Regions from separate parts of the Alkalicoccus luteus genome, predicted to be linked through region 2. Evidence: riboswitches for the same ligand, from Rfam matches in the RefSeq annotation. Region 2 holds a riboswitch; each other region holds the start of a gene.
What was found. A riboswitch is a leader RNA that binds a small molecule or an ion and turns the genes downstream of it on or off. The one in region 2 is predicted to bind cobalamin.
Positions count from the first base shown of each region.

Region 1: another riboswitch for cobalamin. It lies ahead of metE (5-methyltetrahydropteroyltriglutamate--homocysteine S-methyltransferase); the one in region 2 lies ahead of ACSZLD_RS11795 (hypothetical protein).
Region 3: another riboswitch for cobalamin. It lies ahead of ACSZLD_RS14020 (ribonucleoside-diphosphate reductase subunit alpha); the one in region 2 lies ahead of ACSZLD_RS11795 (hypothetical protein).
Region 4: another riboswitch for cobalamin. It lies ahead of ACSZLD_RS07025 (ABC transporter substrate-binding protein); the one in region 2 lies ahead of ACSZLD_RS11795 (hypothetical protein).

Region 1 is NZ_JBPZEY010000004.1:259,959-265,374, reverse strand. It holds gene metE (5-methyltetrahydropteroyltriglutamate--homocysteine S-methyltransferase) at 1-1,791, opposite strand, end outside; cobalamin riboswitch at 1,978-2,157, opposite strand; gene ACSZLD_RS07580 (class I SAM-dependent methyltransferase) at 2,270-3,046, shown strand; gene ACSZLD_RS07575 (Glu/Leu/Phe/Val family dehydrogenase) at 3,039-4,259, opposite strand; gene ACSZLD_RS07570 (nitroreductase family protein) at 4,608-5,177, shown strand; gene ACSZLD_RS07565 (hypothetical protein) at 5,206-5,416, shown strand, end outside.
Region 2 is NZ_JBPZEY010000008.1:53,371-58,786, forward strand. It holds gene ACSZLD_RS11765 (energy-coupling factor transporter transmembrane component T family protein) at 1-378, shown strand, start outside; gene truA (tRNA pseudouridine(38-40) synthase TruA) at 394-1,179, shown strand; gene rplM (50S ribosomal protein L13) at 1,347-1,784, shown strand; gene rpsI (30S ribosomal protein S9) at 1,805-2,197, shown strand; gene ACSZLD_RS11785 (hypothetical protein) at 2,439-2,795, shown strand; gene ACSZLD_RS11790 (hypothetical protein) at 2,886-3,236, opposite strand; gene ACSZLD_RS11795 (hypothetical protein) at 3,233-3,433, opposite strand; cobalamin riboswitch at 3,586-3,785, opposite strand; gene ACSZLD_RS11800 (hypothetical protein) at 3,857-4,036, opposite strand; gene ACSZLD_RS11805 (NAD(P)-dependent alcohol dehydrogenase) at 4,390-5,416, opposite strand, start outside.
Region 3 is NZ_JBPZEY010000011.1:43,085-48,500, reverse strand. It holds gene ACSZLD_RS14035 (L-lactate permease) at 1-372, shown strand, start outside; gene ACSZLD_RS14030 (Rrf2 family transcriptional regulator) at 509-949, shown strand; gene ACSZLD_RS14025 (MBL fold metallo-hydrolase) at 961-1,812, shown strand; cobalamin riboswitch at 1,989-2,170, shown strand; gene ACSZLD_RS14020 (ribonucleoside-diphosphate reductase subunit alpha) at 2,340-4,598, shown strand; gene ACSZLD_RS14015 (ribonucleotide-diphosphate reductase subunit beta) at 4,636-5,416, shown strand, end outside.
Region 4 is NZ_JBPZEY010000004.1:147,191-152,606, forward strand. It holds gene ACSZLD_RS07020 (FecCD family ABC transporter permease) at 1-1,043, opposite strand, end outside; gene ACSZLD_RS07025 (ABC transporter substrate-binding protein) at 1,030-2,100, opposite strand; cobalamin riboswitch at 2,245-2,422, opposite strand; gene cobT (nicotinate-nucleotide--dimethylbenzimidazole phosphoribosyltransferase) at 2,486-3,499, opposite strand; gene ACSZLD_RS07035 (cobyric acid synthase) at 3,486-4,979, opposite strand; gene ACSZLD_RS07040 (cob(I)yrinic acid a,c-diamide adenosyltransferase) at 4,979-5,416, opposite strand, start outside.

The sequences.
Region 1 (5,416 bases), on a different contig from region 2:
TTCCCGAAGAGCCGGTTCATCTATCTGGATCATACCAATGCCTGCTTCTTCAAGGGCTTCAACTTCTTGCTGCAACGCTTCCGCAAGCTGATAGGCCGTCACCGATTTAGGCACATCGCTCCGTTCAAATGACCACTTTAAAATAGTTACGGGCCCGGTGAGCATGCCTTTTACCGGGCGATCCGTCAGAGATTGAGCATAGGCGGTTTCAGAGACGGTCATCGAACCTGGAGCAGAAACAGTCCCGTAAATGAGCGGCGGCTTGACGCAGCGGGAGCCGTACGACTGGACCCAGCCGTTTTGTGTGACGGCCATACCGTCCAGCTTTTCCCCGAAAAATTCTACCATGTCGTTGCGTTCAAATTCACCGTGCACGAGGACATCGAGCCCGATATCTTCCTGAAGCTTAATCCAGCGCTGCATTTTTTCTTCCACCATTGCACGGTAGCGTTTAGCGGAAAGTTCTCCGCGCCGATAGGCGGTTCTTGCTTTTCGCATATCGGTCGTCTGAGGGAGGCTGCCGATCGTTGTCGTCGGCAGAAGCGGGAGCTGCCAACGGGCCTGCTGCAGCTCAGCGCGGCGTGAGAAAACAGGCTCTCTCATCGCGAGCTTTTCACTGCTGCTGTCTCCTGCTGCCGGATAGCGTTTTCGGAACCGGGAAAGAGACGCCTGATGACCGTCCAGCGTGTTCTCCGGAGAGCCCGTGCAGACCTGCTTCAGCAGCTGGAGCTCCTGCAGCTTTTCGTCAGCGAAAGCCATGCCCTGCTTCAAGTCCTCGACGAAGCGTTCCTCCTGCTTAAGGGAAACCGGTACGTGCAGGAGGCTGCAGCTTGTCTGCAGGATTAATGGGTTTTCCGGACAGAGCACTTCAACGCGTCGAACGAGCTTCTGTGCTTCGTGGAGGTCGCTTTTCCAGACGTTACGGCCATCAATCACGCCGATGGCGAGCGCCGCATTCTGGTGAGGCGGATGCTGCCGCAGCTGCTGGAGCGTATCGCCGTCGTCATACATCAGATCGAGTCCGAAGGCGTGAAACGGAAGAGTGGCGAATAAATCCCAGTGCGTCAGCGATTCAAAATACGTCTGCAGCTGCAGCGGTGCCTTCGGGACCAAGTCAAGCAGCTGCTGGAGCCACTTAGCGGCCTGCCCGGCTTCTTCATGGGTCAGGGACGTGACGAGAGCAGGCTCATCAAGCTGAATGAGTGGAGCGCCTGCCTCGTGCAGTTCGCCAATCACTTTTGCATACAGCGAAAGCAGGACAGACATGCAGCTGTCGCGGTGCTCCGCTTCCAGTCCTTTCGCAAGCGTCATAAACGTATAGGGTCCGACGAGCACCGGCTTTGTCTTTATGCCCGCGGCTTCCGCCTCCCGATACTGTTCAAGCGGATAGTTTCGCGTAACGTCAGGCACCCAGCTGTCTTCCAGCTCAGGCACAATATAGTGATAGTTCGTATCAAACCATTTCGTCATTTCCATCGCAGGCGCCTCGCGCGTCCCGCGTGCGGCTGCGAAATACTGATCGAGCTCATTTCCGGACAAGGAAGCGAAACGCTCCGGTACCAGATTAAACATAAATGCCGTATCCAGCATATGGTCGTAATACGAAAAGTCGCCTGTCGGCACCAGATCGAGTCCGCTTGCTGCTAAACGGGTGAGCCTTTCCAGCCGGATGGCTTTCATCCGTTCCTGCAGCTCTGCTGCGGTTATTTCTTCTTTCCAGTACGCTTCAAGTGCGCGTTTCCACTCCCGGTTTTCACCGATGCGCGGATAGCCTTGTACAGATGTTTTCATGCTTATTCCTCCTTCAGATGTATGACGCCGACACAAACAAAAAGCCGTGCCGAAAAGGGGGAAACCCTTCCGGCACGGCAGCAGGACAAAACAGGTGTCTTTCCAGCACGAACGAAGCTTTGGCCGCACGTGTTTTGCGGCAAAGCTGAACAAGCCTGTTTCCACCTCCCTATGACCCGTAGGGCTGATGGTAAAGAACGACAGGCAGGTCTCCTGACTCAAGGATGAACACAGCCGCACCTTCCCGGAAAAAATCCAGTGGCACAGCGGCTGCTAACCTTTTACAGTGGCGGGACCGTTCCGGAGTTGCACCGGATTCCCTTTTAAGATCTGGCGAAGCAGATCACCTGTTGTTCATTACGTTATCAAGTTTGTCGTCATCATACAGGAAAAGGGAGTAAGTTGTCAAAATCATCTAAAAGAAGCGCGGCTTCATTTTTCCCATAAAAAGGATATAATAGAAGGGAGGTGAGAACACATGAGCATCCATTTTCATGATGAACGGTTAAAAGGGAGCTATAACAGCAGGGACGCCGACGCTGACTGGGTAAAAACGATGCAGGAGCTGACAGCAGGAGAAGATATCAAGCATGCCGCAGACATTGGCTGCGGCGGGGGGATCTATACGAACGAGCTGCTGAAACTTGGGGCTGATAGAGCAGTCGGCATTGATTTTTCGGAAGTAAGCCTGCGCGATGCAAAAGAACGTCATCAGCACGAGAGACGGCTCTCATTTCAGCAGGGGACCGCGGAACGAACCGGTCTCGCCCGGTGCGGCCAGGATCTGGTGGTTGCCCGGGCACTGATCCATCATCTGTCGGATACAGCCGCTTTTCTGAAAGAGGCAGCACGGGTGCTGTGTGCGAAAGGGCGGCTGATCATACAGGACCGGACCGTTTCAGACTGTCTGCTTCCCGGAAGCCACGTGCACATCCGGGGTTGGCTGCTTGATTATTTTCCGCACCTTGCCGAGGTCGAAAAAAAGAGGCGTCCGAATAAAATGGACGTCCTCGAGCAGATGAAAGCTGCCGGCTTTACCGGTGTGACAGTTTTTTCTATATGGGAGAAGCGAAAACAGTTTGCAACGAGGCAGCAGCTGCTGGATGATCTTCGCCAGCGAACGGGACGGAGTATTTTACACGAACTGACAGACAGCGAGCTGGAAGCGTTTCTCGATTTTCTGCAGACGAAGCTTTCGGAAGGGGCTGTAACAGAAGCCGACCGGTGGACGATCTGGACAGGACAGGCTACTTGATCAGCCCGCGTGCCTGCATCACATCAGCAAGACGCCTGCAGGCCGTGTAATAGGCAGCACGACGGTAGGAGACGCCGGAATCCTGCTTGGTCCGGTTCGTGCGGCTGAAGGCCTGGCGCATGTAGTGCTCCAGCTGACTCAGCGCATCGGCCTTGCTCCATTCTTCCTTGCGCTCGTTCATCCGCCACTCCAGGTAGGAAACGACGACACCGCCGGCATTGGTCAGGATATCCGGGAGTACCTCAATGCCGCGTTCTTCCAGCACCCGGTCTGCATCTGCTGTTACCGGACCGTTCGCGCCTTCTGCGATCAGGTCTGCCTGGATCAGCCGGGCGGTCTCCTCATCAATAGCGCCGCCCATGGCGGCCGGGATCAGCACGTCGCACGGCACTTCAAATACGGCCGCTGACTCATGGTCTCCGCCAAGGCTGCCCGTGTCGGTTTTTTCCTTCAATACTTTCTCCACGTTTAGTCCATTCTCATCAAAGACAGTGGAAGAGGAGTCTGACATCGCCGTAATGATCGCTCCTTTATCAGCGAGAATGCGGGCGCAGAACGATCCGACGTTTCCGGCTCCCTGGATGGCGACTTTCAAATTATTCAGGCTGCGGTCCTGTTCCTTGAGCCGGCAGCGAATCGTATGAACGATGCCGGCTGCCGTGGCTTCCACCCGGCCCGGGATGCCTCCGATAACCGGATCTTTCCCGGTGAAGACGGCATTATATGGATCATGCAGATGTTTTTCGTATTCATCCAGCATCCAGCCGATTTCCTGCTGGCCGATGTTGACGTCCGGAGCGGGAATGTCCTGGTCGCGGCCGATGTAAGGGGACAGCTTGCGGATGTAGGAGCGGATTACGCGCTCGCGTTCGTTATCAGACAGTTGTTTTGGATCTGCAGCAATTCCGCCTTTTGCGCCGCCGAAGGGCAGGTGCATTAAGGCATTTTTCATCGTCATCCAGGAGGCGAGCAGCGACGTTTCGTCGATGTTTGTTTCCGGGTGGAGCCGGATGCCGCCTTTACCGGGACCCAGCAGGGAGGAGTGCAGTGTACGGAAACCCTCCACCACGCGCATGTTTCCTTCATCGGATTCATAAGGAACCGAAAAGGCGAGCTGCCTCTCCGGAATGCGGAGCAGCTGCTGAAAATCGTCATGCAGCTCCAGGTGTTCAGATGCTTCGTTGATCATGGCATAGAGTTCTTGCGTGTTCATCCAATCAGCTCCTTCACAGTGTCTACTCCGGTACCTTCCCCGTCCGGAGAGAAGCTAAGCGCGGGAACGTCATCTTCGCAGGCTTCAGCTGCCGGACACGTTATTTTTTTAGAAAATTTCTGCAGATAAGGCTTGACGGTTTTGAAAAGCTGCACTATGATAAAAGAGCACCGTTAATTGATAATCATTCTCACTTTCTCGCTTCCGAAAAAAAGTATTCCCCCCTCTCTTTTTTTTCGACACCATTGAGAATGGTTATCATTTATCGGCGGTGCCGCTTAAGATGTTAACGGGGGTGCCCGTCTGATACAATAAAGGGAAAGACTGGCAATAGAAAGAGGGATAGACATGACTGATTTATCTACGATTACGCCGCTGCAAAAAGCGATACGGGAGCGGCGTTCTATTAAAACCGGATACACCGATGAACCGGTAGAAAAAACGCTGGTGATGGATCTGCTTCGGGATGCCGTATGGGCCCCGAACCACGGGCTGCGGGAGCCGTGGCGCTTCGTGTATGTGAGTGCAGAAGAAAAGGAAGCATTTGTTGAAGGGCTGCTCGGGCACTATGCAAAACGAGAGCATGAAAACCGCCGCAAGTTGTTTATGGAGCCTGCTGCCTATTTAATTGTAATAATGAAAGAAGATCCGCGCCAGAAACAGCAGGATGAAAACATGGGCGCGATTGGCTCGATGATTCAAAATTTTCAGCTGCTTGCTGCAGAACGGCAGCTCGGAACCGTGTGGAAAACGAATCCGCACATTTACGAGCCGGACGTCCGTGGCATGCTTGGCGTAAAGGCTGGTGAACGGATCGCCGGCTTTCTGCACCTTGGCTATTATGAGGAAAAAAACAAGCCGAAACGGAAAGAACCAACTCCGCCGGAAGAGCTTACGACCGATTTTTCGTCGCTTTAAAAGGCATCTGTAAAGGGAGGTGGCTGCCATGCTGACAGCCGAAGAAATGCAGGCGATGCGCGCCATGATGGAAAAAATGATGATGGAGCGGCGGATTATGCGCTGCTTTAAGGACCGGGCTGTCGAGCCGTCCGCAGTGTCGGTCAGCTGGAAGAAAGCCTCCGTGGAAATGAGTCCGGAAGCACGTGCCGAGACGCGTCTGCTTCTGTTTCACGGACCTCAGAAGTGTCCGCTTGTCA
Region 2 (5,416 bases):
GAGCGGCTCATGCATCCGCTCAACCGTTTCCGCGTGCCGGTATATGAGCTTGCGCTGACGATGTCGATCGCGCTCCGCTTTATCCCGACGCTTTTAACGGAAACGGAAAAGATTTTAAAGGCACAGACCGCCCGGGGCGCCACGTTCTCCAGCGGCTCGATCTGGAAGCGGCTTAACGCGTTTATCCCAGTGCTCGTGCCGCTGTTTGTCCAGTCGTTTCAGCGGGCCGAAGAGCTGGCAGAAGCGATGGAGGCGAGAGGCTACGCGGGCGGTGAAGGACGCACGAAGTTCCGGCAGCTCGCCTGGCGGAACCGCGATACGGTCGTGCTGCTCGTGTTTGCAGCTTTTGGCGTGTGGAGCGTGCTGTCTGTTGGATAAAAAGGAGCGTTGTTCATGAAACGTATGGTGATGCAGATCAGCTATGACGGGAGCGGCTTTCGCGGCTACCAGAAGCAGCCGGACGCGCGCTCGGTCCAGGGAGAGGTCGAGCGGGCGCTCGCTAAATTGCATAAAGCAGCCAGCTGGCCGTCCACGTCGTCGGGGCGAACGGACACCGGCGTGCATGCACTAAGCCAGCCGGTTCACTTCGATACGCCGCTCGCTATTCCGGAAGAGCGCTGGCCGATGGCACTGAACAGCCTGCTGCCGGATGACATCCACGTGAGACACGCTGAGACGGCTCCGGAAGGGTTTCACGCCCGCTATGGAGCTGTGGCGAAGGAATACCGCTACCGGCTCACGACAGCCCGGGAGCGGGACGTCTTCCGCAGACACTACGTGTACCAGCTGCGGCACGAGCCGGATGCAGAGCGCATGCAGAAAGCGGCTGCCTATCTGCTCGGCACGCACAACTTTGCGAGCCTCTCCTCGCCCCGCACGGACGTCGAGGACAAAGTAAGGACGATGTACGCGATCGACGTGATCCGGGAAGGCGAGGAGTGGGTGCTGCGCTTTATCGGGAGCGGCTTTTTGTACCAGATGGTGCGCGTCATGACCGGCACGCTGTTAGACATCGGGTACGGCAGCCGCGAGCCGGAGTCACTTCCGGAGCTGCTTCATGCAGAAGACCGTACGCTCGCTGCGAAAACAGCCCCCGGCCACGGCCTTTATTTAGCCGGCGTCGACTACACGGAAGAGGAGCTGAAGGCACGTCTCGCAGCTAAAATCCATCCGCAGTAAAAAAAGATGGAAAAACAACTCGCCCGTGTGTTTTTTCGTATTGACACAGCAGAGCATCTATTATATGATGGTTAACGGTATTCTTATGCCCACTTGCCCCGGGTACGGAATCGATTAGATCGTAAGTTGTTTTTTTGAATGAGTCACATTTAGGAGGGAAATTAATCATGCGTACAACATATATGGCGAAGCCAACTGAAGTAGAACGCAAATGGCTGGTTGTTGACGCAGAAGGCCAGACGCTCGGTCGTCTGTCTTCTGAGGTTGCAAGCCTGCTCCGCGGGAAGCACAAGCCAACATTCACCCCGCACATCGATACTGGTGACAATGTCATCATCATCAATGCTGACAAGATCCACCTGACAGGTAACAAGCTGCAGGACAAGTACTACTACCGTCACAGCCGTTACCCAGGTTCCCTGAAGGCGACTTCTGCAGGCGACATGCGTGCGAACAAGCCGGAGCGTCTGCTTGAGCTTTCCATCAAAGGAATGCTTCCAAAAGGCCCGCTCGGCCGTCAGACAGGAAAGAAACTGCACGTGTATGCTGGAAGCGAGCACCCACACGCAGCACAACAACCAGAAGCGTACGAGCTACGCGGATAATTTAAAGGGAGGGAATTTTCTTGGCACAAGTTCAATACAATGGAACAGGTCGTCGTAAAAACTCCGTTGCCCGCGTGCGTCTCGTACCAGGTGATGGTACGATCATGATCAACAAGCGCAGCATCGATGACTACTTCGACCTCGAAACACTCAAAGTAATCGTAAAGCAGCCACTGGCTGAAACACAAACAGAAGGCACGTACGACATTCACGTGACTGTAAACGGCGGTGGCTACACAGGCCAGGCCGGTGCAATCCGTCACGGTGTTGCACGCGCACTGCTTCAAGCAGATCCGGAATTCCGTCCGGCTCTGAAGAAAGCTGGCTACCTGACTCGTGATGCACGAATGAAAGAGCGTAAGAAATACGGTCTTAAAGCAGCACGTCGTGCACCTCAGTTCTCGAAGCGATAATTTCAAACAACAGCGGCTGGGCGCCTGTGGACGGCGCCCAACTCGTCAAAACCCTCTGCTACCAACCCGGCAGAGGGTTTTTTATTATGTTCAGCTTCTACCTTAACGTGCTTATCGAACCGCATGTTTTTATGATGATGCCTTAATCAAAACGACATCCTTGAAGGAATACTAGCTGCAGGCTAGAAGAAGGAAGGGACAGGAAGAGGTTGACAACAAAAATGGAGAGGTGTTTCTGTAAATGGGTTTTGTGCGATTCATAGCAGGTTTAAGCTTACTGTTGTTGCTGGGTGCTTGTTCTTCTGATCAAGGGAACTTGGTCTATCAGGAGCTGCTGGCGGAAAGTGAAGGGGAGTACGCCGTCTTTGCGATCGGGGAACCGGAGGCAGTTGATTTTGTTGAAGCAGAAGTATATGAAGAAGAGACAGCCATTCGCGTGTTTCGAGCCAATCGTGATCCAGATCCGGATAACCTTGATTATCCAGGACTCGATTACGAGGAGCTGCCGGCATTCTTCTTGTTCGATCATGAGGAAGTTATCCTGGAGTCCCATGATCCAGATGATTTTGATGAACAAGTGCAGTCCTATCTGGAATAAAGAACGTTTCTAAAATCCATAAAAATCTACAAAAAACACCCCCTTCCTGCTTTCCTGCAGCGAGGGGGTGTTATCGTCGTATAACATTTTTCACTCCGGCAATGTTCTTCGGCTGATCTGCGGGAGCGGCTTGGAGAAGACGTTGGTCATGTAGAGCAGATAGCCGACGCCGACTGCGGTCCAGATGAGGCCGACCAGGACGGCCGATGGCTCGATCATCATGATGAGCAGCAGCATAAACGCGGCCCCGCCAAGCGGTACATAGAGATTAGCGAACTGATAAACAAAGCTGTTGTTGTACGATGTTTTCTCCTTCAAATACAGGTTGATCACGGAAATATTGACGAATAAAAACGTCGTCAGAGCGCCGTCAACAAACGCCTCGTGAGCGGCACTCAGAATCTCCTGTCTGGTCGTGTTTCGTTGCTTCAGCCCGGTCATGTCGTCTGCCTGCTTCCGGCGATGTGCTGCAGCACGAGTTGATAGGCAGCCTCCAGATGCTGCTTTTCGGACGCATCCAGCTTCTGCTGCAGATGCTCGACGTGTTCTCGCAGGGAGGCGGCGTTTTCCAGGTAAAGCGTTTGATACATAAAAAATGACGTCAGCTGCTCCTCATAGTGTTCGGTTCGCTCGTTCATACGTGCCCTCCTTGTCATCACAATAAAAAAACAACTCCCTTGAGGAAGCTGTTAAGAAGAGCGCACGCTTAACCAAGCGCTGGAGCGGCGCAGCAAGGCGCACGGGTCCATACGGTATACTCACACTTAACATCTCCTATCCTCGTAGGTACGAATGTCTGCTGAAACAGGCAGGTCTCCTGGCTTACGCTCATCGCTTCCCGGCTCCTTCCCATTTCCGCTCTCAGCAGAAACAGTGGCAACTCCGGGTCGCTCACGAATACAGTTGCGGGACAGCATCGGACTCTTCACCGATTTCCCTTTTAAGCAGCAAAGCAGAACGCCTCGCTGCACCTGAATCACTCACTTATGCAGTTGTTTGCTACATGGAACATTATTACTATAGCACGACTAACAGCGGCAGTGCTACGATAAGCCGGCGTATCAGCCTTCCGTCTGCTTTTGACGCGGTTTCGTCAAATAGCGCCCAGCAAACGTGAACAGGACGACGAAACTTAACACGGCGATGCTGTCGATCAGCGTATACGATCCGCCCGTCCACTGACTCATAGCGGTCAGAAACGGAGCGCCGAAGACAAATAGCAGGACCGTTTTCCAAAGCATCATTCCACCTCCAATAAAGGCCGGTTACCTGTAGTGTAACACGTGCAAATTTTCCATATAGAGGGAAACGAAAAGATAAGTCGATGGTCATCTAGCTGATTTTATGCCATGGAGCTATGCTGAATGTACGAACGCAGTGTGGGAAAGGAGCAGGAAGATGGAACCTGTCATGTTCATCATCATTGCTGCAGTGCTGGTTGCTGTTCTCATGTACGGCCTCCGAAAGAAGAAGGATTAACGAGGCTCTTCGCGTATAGGAACCAAGGGAAAGAGGACGTCCGCCGTACTTACTTCAGCTCCATACGCTAAAATAAGCCCTCTGCATCTTCTCGCAGAGGGCTCCTTTTTACCAATTAAAGCGTGCTCGTATCGATCACGAAGCGGTATTTGACGTCTGATTTCTGTACGCGTTCGTAAGCGTCGTCGATGTCGTCTGCGGAAATGACTTCGATTTCCGGCATGATCTCGTGCTTGGCGCAGAAGTCGAGCATTTCCTGCGTTTCATGGATGCCGCCGATCAGCGAGCCGGCGAAGGAGCGGCGCTGCGGGATCAGGGAAAAGACGTGTACATCCAGCGGCTCTGCCGGAGCACCGACGTTGACGAGCGTTCCGTCTAAGCGGAGCAGGGAGAGGTAGTCGTTGATGTTGATTTTCGCGCTCACGGTGTTGATGATCAGATCAAACTGTCCGGCGAGTGTATCAAACGTCTCTTCATCCTTCGTTGCATAATAGGCGCTTGCACCAAAGCGGAGCCCGTCGTCCTGCTTGTTCAGCGTCTGAGAGAGCACGGTTACGTCCGCTCCCATTGCATTCGCGATTTTGACGGCCATATGCCCGAGTCCGCCGAGTCCGACGACGGCTACTTTTTTGCCTGGTCCGGCCTGCCAGCGGTTCAGCGGAGAAAAGGTCGTGATGCCCGCACAGAGAAGCGGCGCAGCAGCATCCAGCGGCAGGTTTTCCGGAATGTGGAGGACGAAATCCTCTGTCACGACGATGTGCGTCGAGTAGCCGCCCTGCGTCGGCTCTCCGTATTTATCGACGCCGTCATACGTCGGCGTATTGCCTTTTAAGCAGTACTGCTCTTCTCCGGCTTCGCAGTTCTCGCACGAGCCGCAAGATTCAACCATACAGCCGACGCCGGCGCGGTCGCCCGGCTGGAACTTCGTGACGTCAGAGCCGACCTCTTTGACGATCCCGGCGATTTCATGACCGGGAACGAGCGGGTAGTGGGCCTCGCCCCAATCGCCGTGTGCCGTATGAATGTCAGAGTGACAGATGCCGGCATAGTGGATCTCCAGTAATACATCGTGCTTGTCGAGCTCGCGGCGTTGGATGTCCGCCTTGCGAAACGACTGATGCGGTCCGTCCACCGCGCGTGCT
Region 3 (5,416 bases), on a different contig from region 2:
CCGGAACACATTGCTGTGATGCTCGCATCAGGCCTCGGAAGCGTCTGGCATCTTGCAGCGCCGTTTCTTGGACTTTTGGGATCGTTTATTACAGGCAGTGCAATGGTATCAGGCTTGACCTTCGCGCCAATTCAGACATCTGTTGCGTCGGCAGCAGGGCTTGATCAGACGCTGGTTCTCGCTCAGCAGACTGCGGGTGCAGCTGCAGGGAACATGATCTGCGTGCATAACGTCGTCGCAGCTGCGGCGGTGGTCGGGCTTGCAGATAAGGAAGGCGATATCATCAGAAGAACGGTCGTTCCTGCGCTTGGCTACGCGGCGCTGATCGGAATTGCGGGAACGATTCTCGCCGGCCTGACCGGCCTGTTTTAACGGTCATGCTTCGGACTATGCTTTCGAGCGGGTTCATATGCTACACTGATAGAAAGACATGGTGCTGCTTTGACAGGATACTGTTGAAGCAGCATTTACTTATGAAACAGCAGCAGGAAATGGAAGGGGAACCGCCATGCATTTAACTCAATATACCGATTTTTCACTCCGGGTGCTTATGTACACTGCAGTTCAGCCATCTGGAAAGCTGTCGCAAATCAAGGACATATCAGAGGCTTACGGCATTTCCAAAAACCATCTTATGAAGGTTGTGTATCGACTCGGTAAGCTCGGCTACATAGAGACAATCCGTGGCAGGAACGGCGGTATCCGACTTGCACGTGAACCGCAGAATATAAATATTGGCGAAGTTGTCAGACATACCGAAGACAATTTTCATTTGGTGGAATGTTTTAACAGTGAAACGAACACGTGCCCAATTACACCGGCATGCAAGCTTCAGTTTGCTCTTTCTGATGCGCTGACAGCCTACTTGGATGTGCTGGATCAGTATACGCTGGAGGATATCACCGATAACAGGGATGCACTTGCAGTCTTATTGAAGCAGCCGGACTAGGAGGAATTTTCATGCAGGAATTAAAGAAGCTCTCGGAGCGATTTTATTATCTCACACCGGTCGAAGAAACAGACAGGCCCATTCTTGGCGCAGTAGTCGGGGATAATCTGACGCTGCTGATCGACGCCGGAAACTCAGAAGCACACGTGCGTCTGTTTTTAGACGAATTAACACGAAGCGGTGTTCCTGCCCCTTCACTGGCTGTTCTGACCCACTGGCACTGGGACCATGTTTTCGGGGCGTCGGCGTTAAACCGAACGCCTGTTATCAGCACAGAGGCGACGAAAACAGAGCTGCAGCGTTTGTCGTCCTATTCATGGGAGGATGAAGCACTCGACGAGCGGGTCAAGACCGGAGAAGAGATTCGTTTCTGTGCAGAAGCGATAAAAAAAGAATTTCCAGCTGAACGTTTTATACGTATCCATATGCCGGAGATAACGTTTAACGATGAGCTGGTACTTGACCTCGGCGGAATCACTTGCCGGCTCGTTCATGCTGGCGGCAACCACGCGTCTGATCATTTGATTGTTCACCTTGCAGAGGAAGATATTTTGTTTGCAGGAGATATTACTGCTCCGAACTTATATGCATCATCCTGGCACTATACGCCAGACGAAACAAAGCAGCTTGTAAAAAAGCTGAAGCCTTTTGCTTCAGCCTGGAACGTCATATCACACTGGAAGCCCTTGTCGAAAGAACTGTTTATCGAGGAGCTGGAGCTGCTGGAGAAAACAGCCTCGTTAAGCGCTCGTGCAGGCGATGAAGCAGAACTGAAAAACTTGCTGATGGACGAATACGGAAAACCGTTGTCAGAAGAAGAGAGTCTTGCAGCGCAATATTTCATGAACGGAAAAAAGCTTTAGATGAACAACGAAACCTGCATCTTTTGACAAAAAAAGAAATATGGTCAGCTGAAGGCGGTCTACCAGTATGTCGTTGAAAATGATTTGCTATTCTGCAAGTTTCATGTTGCAAATAGCTGGGAATAGAGGTAGCATAATCAATATATTGAGTGTATAAGCAAGTAGACATCTAAATATAGCGTGCAGAAACGTACAGGTACCGCAAAAGCGGTTTAATAGGGAATCCGGTTAAAAGCCGGAGCTGTCCCCGCAACTGTAACTGCTGACGAGCAGCCGATCACCCACTGTTTTTTAACGGGAAGGGAGGCTGTAAGGATGAAGCAGAAGCCAGGAGACCTGCCGTACGTTTCAGACGTTTCTTTTCTTCGGGGATTGAGAAAGGGAATGGTGCAGCGCCGTTATGCCGGGCGTCTGTGCTGTTTCCTTTTTCGTGTCTCTTCCTCCGAAGAGGCACTTTTTTGGTTCTGCTGATTTGTGCTGCATCATTCAATATAGTGAATCATGTAGAAGAAAAGGGAGGCATTTCAATGAAATCTGCACTACAATCACGGATTCAGCTCACGATCAACGAGCTGGAAAACAACTACAAACTTGATTTATCGGAACTGAAACAGCAGGTCGAATCGAAACAGGAGGAGGAAGCGTTTGATCATGCGCTGCATACCTCCCTTAACAAGATCGCCATGGACCAGCCGGATTATACATTTGCAGCAGCCCGGTTTTACTTAACGCGACTTTATGAGCAGGCAGAGGCTCAGCGCGGTTATAAGGCTTACAGCGGGTTTTATGAACTGCTGCAGGTACTGACGGATAAGGGAATTTACAGCTCCTCGCTGCTGCAGTCGTATTCAAAAGCAGAAATTGAAAAATTAGAAACAATAATAGAGCCGGACCGGGATCATTCATTTACATTTATCGGACTGTTTTTGCTCGCAGACCGGTATCTGGCAAGAGATCATGATAAGCAGGTGTGGGAGCTTCCACAGGAACGGTGGCTCGTAATCGCAATGGCCCTGATGCAAGATGAGCCAGCCAGTAAACGGATTATGCTCGTAGAAGAGGCATACTGGGCGCTGTCTAACCTCTACATGACGGTAGCGACGCCTACGTTAGCAAATGCAGGGAAAAGCTACGGGCAACTCTCCTCCTGCTTTATCGACACCGTCTCGGATTCGCTGGACGGCATTTACTTAAACAATTGGGATACGGCAAGACTCAGTAAGGATGGCGGAGGAATCGGCGTTTATTTTGGCAAGGTGAGAGCGCTTGGTTCGGACATTAAAGGCTTTAAAGAGACCTCTTCAGGTGTTATTCCCTGGATCAGGCTGCTTAATGATACTGCTGTAAGCGTCGACCAGCTTGGCCAGCGGCAGGGGGCTGTTGCAGTTTATTTAGATATTTTCCACAAGGATATTATGAGCGGGTTTTTGGACTTGAAGACAAACAATGGAGATGAGCGCAGAAAAGCGCACGATATATTTACGGGCGTCAGTATTCCTGATCACTTTATGAGAATGCTGGAAGAAACAGATGAAGCCGGACGCAGCAGTGGAGAGTGGTCGGTATTTTGTCCGCATCAGGTGAAGACCATCATGGGATGGAAGGATGAGAACGGCAATTCGCTCGGTCTGGAGGATTTCTATGATGAAACGGACCACCTTGCGTTTACTGAAAAATACAAGGAAGCCTGCGCGCATCCGATGCTTCCGCGGAAGACGTACCGTGCGATGGATATCATGAAACGCATCATGATCGCTCAGCTGGAAACTGGAACGCCCTATATGTTCTATCGGGATGAAGTGAACAGAGGCAACCCGAACAAAAAGGCAATGGGCCGTACCTCGATATTCTGCAGCAACCTTTGTACCGAAATCGCCCAAAATATGTCCGCCTCAGAAATCACTGATGAATATGTGGCGGAAGACGGAAGTATCGTGATCGTGCGAAAGCCGGGTGAATTCGTCGTCTGCAATCTCTCCTCTATCAACCTGGCTGCAGCCTGCAGAGATGATGTGATTGAGCGGACGGTAGCTATACAGGTAAGAATGCTCGATAATGTTATTAATTTAAATACGCTTTCTGTCGGCCAGGCACAGGAGACGAATAAAAAATACCGGGCCGTCGGTCTCGGAACATTTGGCTGGCACCACGTACTTGCTGTGAACCATATTGACTGGGAATCAGAGAACGCGGTAGCTTTCGCGGATGACCTGTATGAACGGATTGCGTTTGCCGCTGTTCAGGCAAGTGCAGCGCTCGCAGAGGAGAAAGGAGCTTATCCTGCTTTTCGGCACTCAGAGTGGGAAAATGGCCGGTACTTTGAGCGGCGGGGCTATACGTCAGACCGCTGGCTGCAGCTGAAGCAGAAAACAGCTGAGACAGGAATTCGAAACGGCTGGCTGATGGCGGTCGCCCCAAATTCATCAACGGCAAAAATTGCCGGTTCGACAGATGGCATTGATCCTGTTTATGCACTGGAGTACGCGGAAGAAAAGAAAAATTTCAAGCTCAAGGTTACACCGCCGGACCTTACGCATCATACGTACCCATATTACAACAGGGCCAGGCATGAGCTGGATCAGCACTGGAGCATCCGCCAAAACGCAGCGCGTCAGCGCCATGTCGATCAGGGAATCAGCTTTAACTTGTATGTCCGCCACGATATTCACGCAAAAGACCTGCTGCAGCTGCACATGGAGGCTTGGCGTCAAGGGCTGAAAACGACCTATTATGTGCGCAGCACGTCCCAGGGAGAAATTGAAGAATGCGAAAGCTGTCACTCCTGATTGCAGGAGGCAGCAAAACGAAAGGATGGAGCATACGATGACATTGACAAAAATGAAGCTGCTTGAGCCGGATCACGCGAATAAATCGACCGGCATTATAAACGGACGAGCTTCCGGCATTTTAAACTGGAACGATATCGCCTATCCGCAAATGTACGATATGTACCACGTTTTACTGTCTAACTTCTGGAAAGCGCAGGAGATTAACATGCAGGACGATATTAAACAGTGGGAAGCCTTGTCTGACGCAGAAAAGGAGATTTTTTTAAAGGTCAATACGCAGCTGGCTTCACTCGACAGTCTGCAGACACCAACGATGTCGATGGTGCTTGATTATGTAAGCGATCCGAGCTTTAAAGCAGTATTTGCCGTGATCGCGCAGCAGGAAGCCGTGCACAATGAATCGTACTCTTATGTCCTGAGTTCTCTCGTTTCCACCGATGAACAAACAAAAGCATTTGATGACGCAAAAAATGATCCGCTCGTCCGAAAGCGAAATGCCCTTATTCTGGATTCCTATGAACGTTTCAGGAAGAACCCCTCACCTCAGCGTTTATTGGAGCTGTGTATTAACTCTGTCAATCTGGAAGGAATTTATTTTTATGCTGGATTTGCATTTTTTTATCACCTCGCCCGCAATCAAAAAATGGTCAAAACGAGTACGATGATCAGCTACATTCAGCGTGATGAAATGCAGCATGCCTATTTCATTTCCCAATTTATCCGAATTCTGATGGCTGAAAACGAAGAGCTTCGGACAGAGGAAAACGAAGCATTTATTTATGACACGATCGCTAAGGCGGTTGAGCTTGAAAAAG
Region 4 (5,416 bases), on a different contig from region 2:
AGCTTCTTCCCCTTTCCGATGCGGTTTCTAATAAGCAGAAACGCAAACATTGGTGCGCCGATCAGCGCCGTGATCACACCGATTGGCAGTTCCTTTGGTGCAATAATCGTTCTTGCCGTGATATCTGCAAAGATTAAGAAGGCCCCTCCGATGATCATGGAAATTGGCAGCACATGCCGGTGATCTGGTCCCGTAACAAGCCTTACAAGGTGCGGGATAACTAGACCAACAAAGCCAATCGTACCCGATACAGCAACGGCCGCACCAGTCAGCAGCGACGCGCCGCCAAGAATAAACACTTTCCCGCGGCCGACATTTACACCAATATGACCGGCAGCTTCTTCTCCGAGCGCAAGTGCATTCAGGTCCCGGTAGCGGGTGACGAGCATAATGGAACCGATAATCAGAAACGGTACGATCAGCTGCACGTAGCTCCAGCCTCTCATACCAACACTCCCATACAGCCAGTAAATAATCTGCGTCATTTCATCCTGGCTGCCGAGCGAGATAATCAGTGAAATGATTGATCCGATAAATGCACTGACGATAATTCCCGCAAGGATAATCGTTTCGATCGCCAAACTTCTGCTGCTGAGCTTTACAAGCCCGAACACAAGCATGAGCGTGAGAAACCCGCTCACAATCGATACAGCCGGGAGCGTAAATGCACCAAGTCCTACGATCGTGAGCTGGAAAAAGATAACGAAAACAGCGCCGAGGGCCGCACCGGAGGAAACGCCGATCGTATATGGGTCCGCAAGCGGGTTTCTCAGCAACCCCTGAAATGCTGCTCCGGCAAGCGCGAGAGACGCGCCAACACATAGAGCCAGCAGCACTCTCGGCAGCCTGATTTCCCAAATAATCGAGTACTGGTTGGACGGAACGTCATCCAGCAGCTGAGCGCCGATTGTTTTATCCAGAATAATATGCAAAATATGCGGAACCGGGACCGTTACGCTTGAATAAAACAGTCCAAGTGTTATCGCAGCAGCAAGAAGACCGAGGCTCCCTGCATAGTACAGCCATGCTTTATTCGAAAACATCCGGATATACAGCCTCAGCTACGGCACGGGTTCCTTCTACAAGGCGCGGACCGGAGCGCGTCACGATATCACTTTGCACATCGTGTACGTCCTCGTTTGCCACAGCAGGAACATCACTCCAGCCATCGCGGTTCATTACTTCTTCTTGAGGATCCTCCACATAGTATCCGTAGGTAGTGACAATCGTGTCCGGCTCGAGCGTGACAATTTCTTCTTCGGTCAAATTCACCCAGCCTTCATGCTCTTCCGCTGCGTTTTCCGCCCCGATCGTCTCCAGCATCTCATGCATGAAGGTGCCGGTACCAGTAGTGAAAATATCCGGAGATGGTGCTACTTCCACCCAGACGCGCTTGCGCTCTTCTTCGTCGATCGTTTCTCCAAGCTCCGCGAGCTCTTCCATGCCGCTCTCCATCTCCGCTATGAGTTCTTCTGCATTTTCTTCTGTTCCGGTGAGCATGCCGAGTGTTTCAATCGTGTCATAAGTGCCTTCAAACGATTCGGCATTCCGCACAACAACGACATCAATTCCGGCATCACGCAACTGCTCTAAACTATCATCATGACTGGAGGCGTGATAATCCGAAACGAGTGCCATGTCAGGCTCTAAAGAGAGAATGCGTTCCAAATCCATGTCCTGCGCCCCGACATTTTCAATTTCGAGCGCTTCTTCCGGATAATTGCAATACTCCGAAACCCCTACGAGTCTGTCGCCTGCGCCGATTTCAAATAATATTTCTGTATCGCTTGGCTGCAGCGTAACAATAGTTTCCGGTTCTTCGTCGATCGTCACTTCATTGCCTGCGTTATCCGTTATCGTTACCGGGAACTCTCCGGCTGTTTCATTATCCTCATCATTTTGCTCCTCGTTTGATACATTGTTCTCTGTGTTATTTGCAGCTCCTTCTTCATCTTCCGCTGCCTCATTGTTGCCAGTCGTGTCTTCGTTTGCTTCCTGATTGTCCGTGTTCGTATTCCCGTTCTCATTGTTTCCCTCTGTCCCGCATGCGCTGATGATGAGCGCGGCTGATAGCAGAAGCGGTGCCGTCATTTTTTTCATCGTTACTCCCCCATGATTATGTAGTGGAACATAAAAAAACGCCGCCCTTCGAAGGACTGCGCTGAATAAAATGCATGAAGAGAGCCGTTTCAGATTCCCGGAAATCTCCTCGTCTGCACTTCAAACAACCTTTTTCCCGAAGGTGTTTAAATCGACAGAGAGGCAGGTCTCCTGACTTACGCATAAACGGCAGCCTCACCCTTCCCGCGGAATGCAGTGGATTGTGAAATGCCTGTGCGTTTACAGTGGCGGGTCCGTGCCGGATTCACACCGGCTTCCCTTTTCATCGGCTGATGCCGACACCTCTCTGCTGACGAGCGTTACGTTTTTCAGTTCTACTTTGTATTATAGTATGGACTGCTGGAAAAAGTCTACATCTGTTCTGTCAGGCAAGGCCGATATCGGCAAACGTCGCCATTTCTTCCGTCAGCGCCTGTGCCATTTTTAGCAGCGGATAAGCAGCGGCCGCCCCGGTCCCTTCGCCGAGACGCATCCCTAAATCAAGCAGCGGTTTTCCGCCAGCTGCTTCCAGCGCCGCTGCATGACCTGCTTCTGCAGATTTGTGTCCGTAAAGAAAAAAGCGCTCTGCTCCTGGTGCAAGTTTTGCTGCAGCTATTGCTGCAACAGTTGCAATAAACCCGTCTACGAGAACCGGCTTCCGCATTGAAGCCGCGCGAACCATGGCTCCGGCCATAGCCGCGATCTCCAAACCGCCTAAATCAGCTAATATGTGAAGCGGTTCCTTCGCATCAGACCGCTTCACCGCTCGCCCGATCACCTCGATTTTATGCTTGAGCTGCGGCCCCTCTACACCTGTCCCACTGCCCGCTGCCGCTTCCGGAGAAAGTCCCGTGTACGCACACAGCAGCGCGCTGCTTGCCGTTGTATTGCCGATGCCCATGTCCCCGGGGATGATAATATCTGCCTTTGAAGCTTCAACGGCGTCGGCTCCAATTTGAAGTGCCTGCTTTACTTCTGCTGCAGTCATCGCCGGTTCCTTTGCTATATTTCCGGTACCGCGACGAACGTTGCGGTTGATAGCTGCCGTATCAGCTGCATCAATCCCCACGTTATACACATAAACATCTGCTCCGATCTGTCTCGCGAGAACGTTAACCGCTGCTTTGCCGGTCACAAAATTCTGCGCCATCAGAGCGGTGACTTCTGACCCGTAAAGCGAGACCCTTTCAGCTGTCACCCCGTGGTCACCTGCAAATACAAGCACCGCAGGCTTTCCCGTCTGCAAATCTCCCTGCATGCCGGAGAGCGTTACGGCCAATTCCTCCAGCCTGCCGAGACTGCCCTGCGGCTTTGTCAGCGAATCCAGATGCATCCGCATCTGTTCAGCTGCTGTTTGATCGATCTCAGGTATGTTCTCTGCCGCTTCACGCCAGTTCATCTGTCTGTCTCCCTTCGTTCATCAGCCGTTCAATCAGCTCCATATCAAGATGTGCTTCGACTGCATCGGCCAGGCGGTCAAATGCCTTCGTTTTCTCTTCTGCAACGCTCACCCTGCGGACAGGCGGGAGCGCTTTTTGACGTCTCAAGCTGTCCAGCAGTGCGTGGCGGAATGTATCGTTATGAAAAATGTCATGCATATACGTGCCGTACACGTTGTTCACTGCCGCGCTGCTGCCATGAATCCCGCCGGATAACCACTCCGGAGCTTCGTGAACGGTCTGCCCCATGTGCAATTCATATCCAGTGAGCGAATGCACTTCACGCTCCCAGTTAACGCTCGCTGAGATACGCACTGTCGTTTTCACTGGATCCATCACCGTCTTCATATCCGGAATCACATTCAGCCCCTGACACTCTCTCAGCTCTGTATCCGCAGCTGCCGGGTCCTCGACTGTTCTGCCAAGCAGTTGATAGCCGCCGCAAATTCCGATGATTGGCATCTCTCCCGCTTTTTCTGCAATCGCTTCGTTCAATCCGTTTCTGATCAAAAACTGTCCATCGGCAACCGTCGTTTTGCTGCCTGGCAGAATAAGCAAATCAGGTTCGCCTAGCTGCTCAGGCCGCTCGACGAATCGAACAGCGCAGTCCGGTTCAAACCGGAACGGGTCCAGATCCGTGTAATTGGATAGATAAGGAAAGCGAATAACCGCAATATCGAGATCCCTGCCGGCCGTTCCCCTTCCGTATGTCTCCAAGCCAAGCGAATCCTCTTCTTCCAGGCGGAGATCCGGCAGATAGGGCATCACCCCTGCGACCGGCTTTCCGGTATACTCCTCCAGCCAGTCAAGTCCCGGCTGAAGCAAAGACTGATCTCCGCGAAATTTATTGATGATGAAGCCCTTCACACGCTTTCTGTCTGCTCTACTCAACAGTTCAAGCGTGCCAACAATCGATGCAAAAACGCCGCCACGGTCGATATCTGCTGCAAGCAGGACAGGTGCCTCGGCCATGCGGGCAATGCGCATATTCACGATTTCCCGGTCCTGTAAATTAATTTCTGCCGGGCTCCCTGCTCCTTCTATCACGATCCGCTCTGTTCTGGAGGCTAGGCGGTTATAGGCATTCGTCACCGTCTGAAGGCCTTTCTCAAAGTACTGCTCCCGATATTCCGTTGCTTCCATGGCGCGAAGAACCTTGCCGTTTACAACGACCTGCGACCGGTTATAGCCGGATGGCTTAAGTAGAATCGGATTCATGTCCGTGTCCGCTTCCATTCCGCACGCTTCGGCCTGCATGCCCTGTGCCCGGCCGATTTCAAGACCATCCGCCGTGATATACGAATTAAGTGCCATGTTTTGTGACTTAAACGGCGCTGTCTTAAAGCCCTGACGCGCAAATACACGGCAGAGGCCGGCAGTCAGCACGCTTTTTCCTGCATCGGAATGCGTACCCTGAATCATCAGCGGCGCTGCTTTCATTAAAATTCAATCCCTTTAATCGCCGGAATGCCCTCATCGTAATAATGCTTCTCGGCTTCTGTGACTGAAACGAGATCAGCGGCTTCTTTTATTTTTTCGTGTGCGTTTCGACCTGTTACGAGAACGTGGACGTGCTTCGGACGATTGGTCAGTGCCGAGAGAACATCATCGAGCGGAAGCACATCGTCAATTGGAAAGGAATCAATGGCAAGCGCGTTGTTCAGCTCATCCAGAATGACGACATCGTAGCTCCCATCCAGTGCTTCTACTGCTTTTGGCCAGGCCTTACGCAGCGCTTCACGGTGTTCTTCCGGCGTTTTTGTCCACGTAAAGCCGATGCCAAGCTGCTCTACTTCAACCCCCAGCTTTCGCAGCGATATTGTTTCCCCGTATGTACGCTCCGGCGATTTGATAAACTGCAGCATTTTAACGCTCAT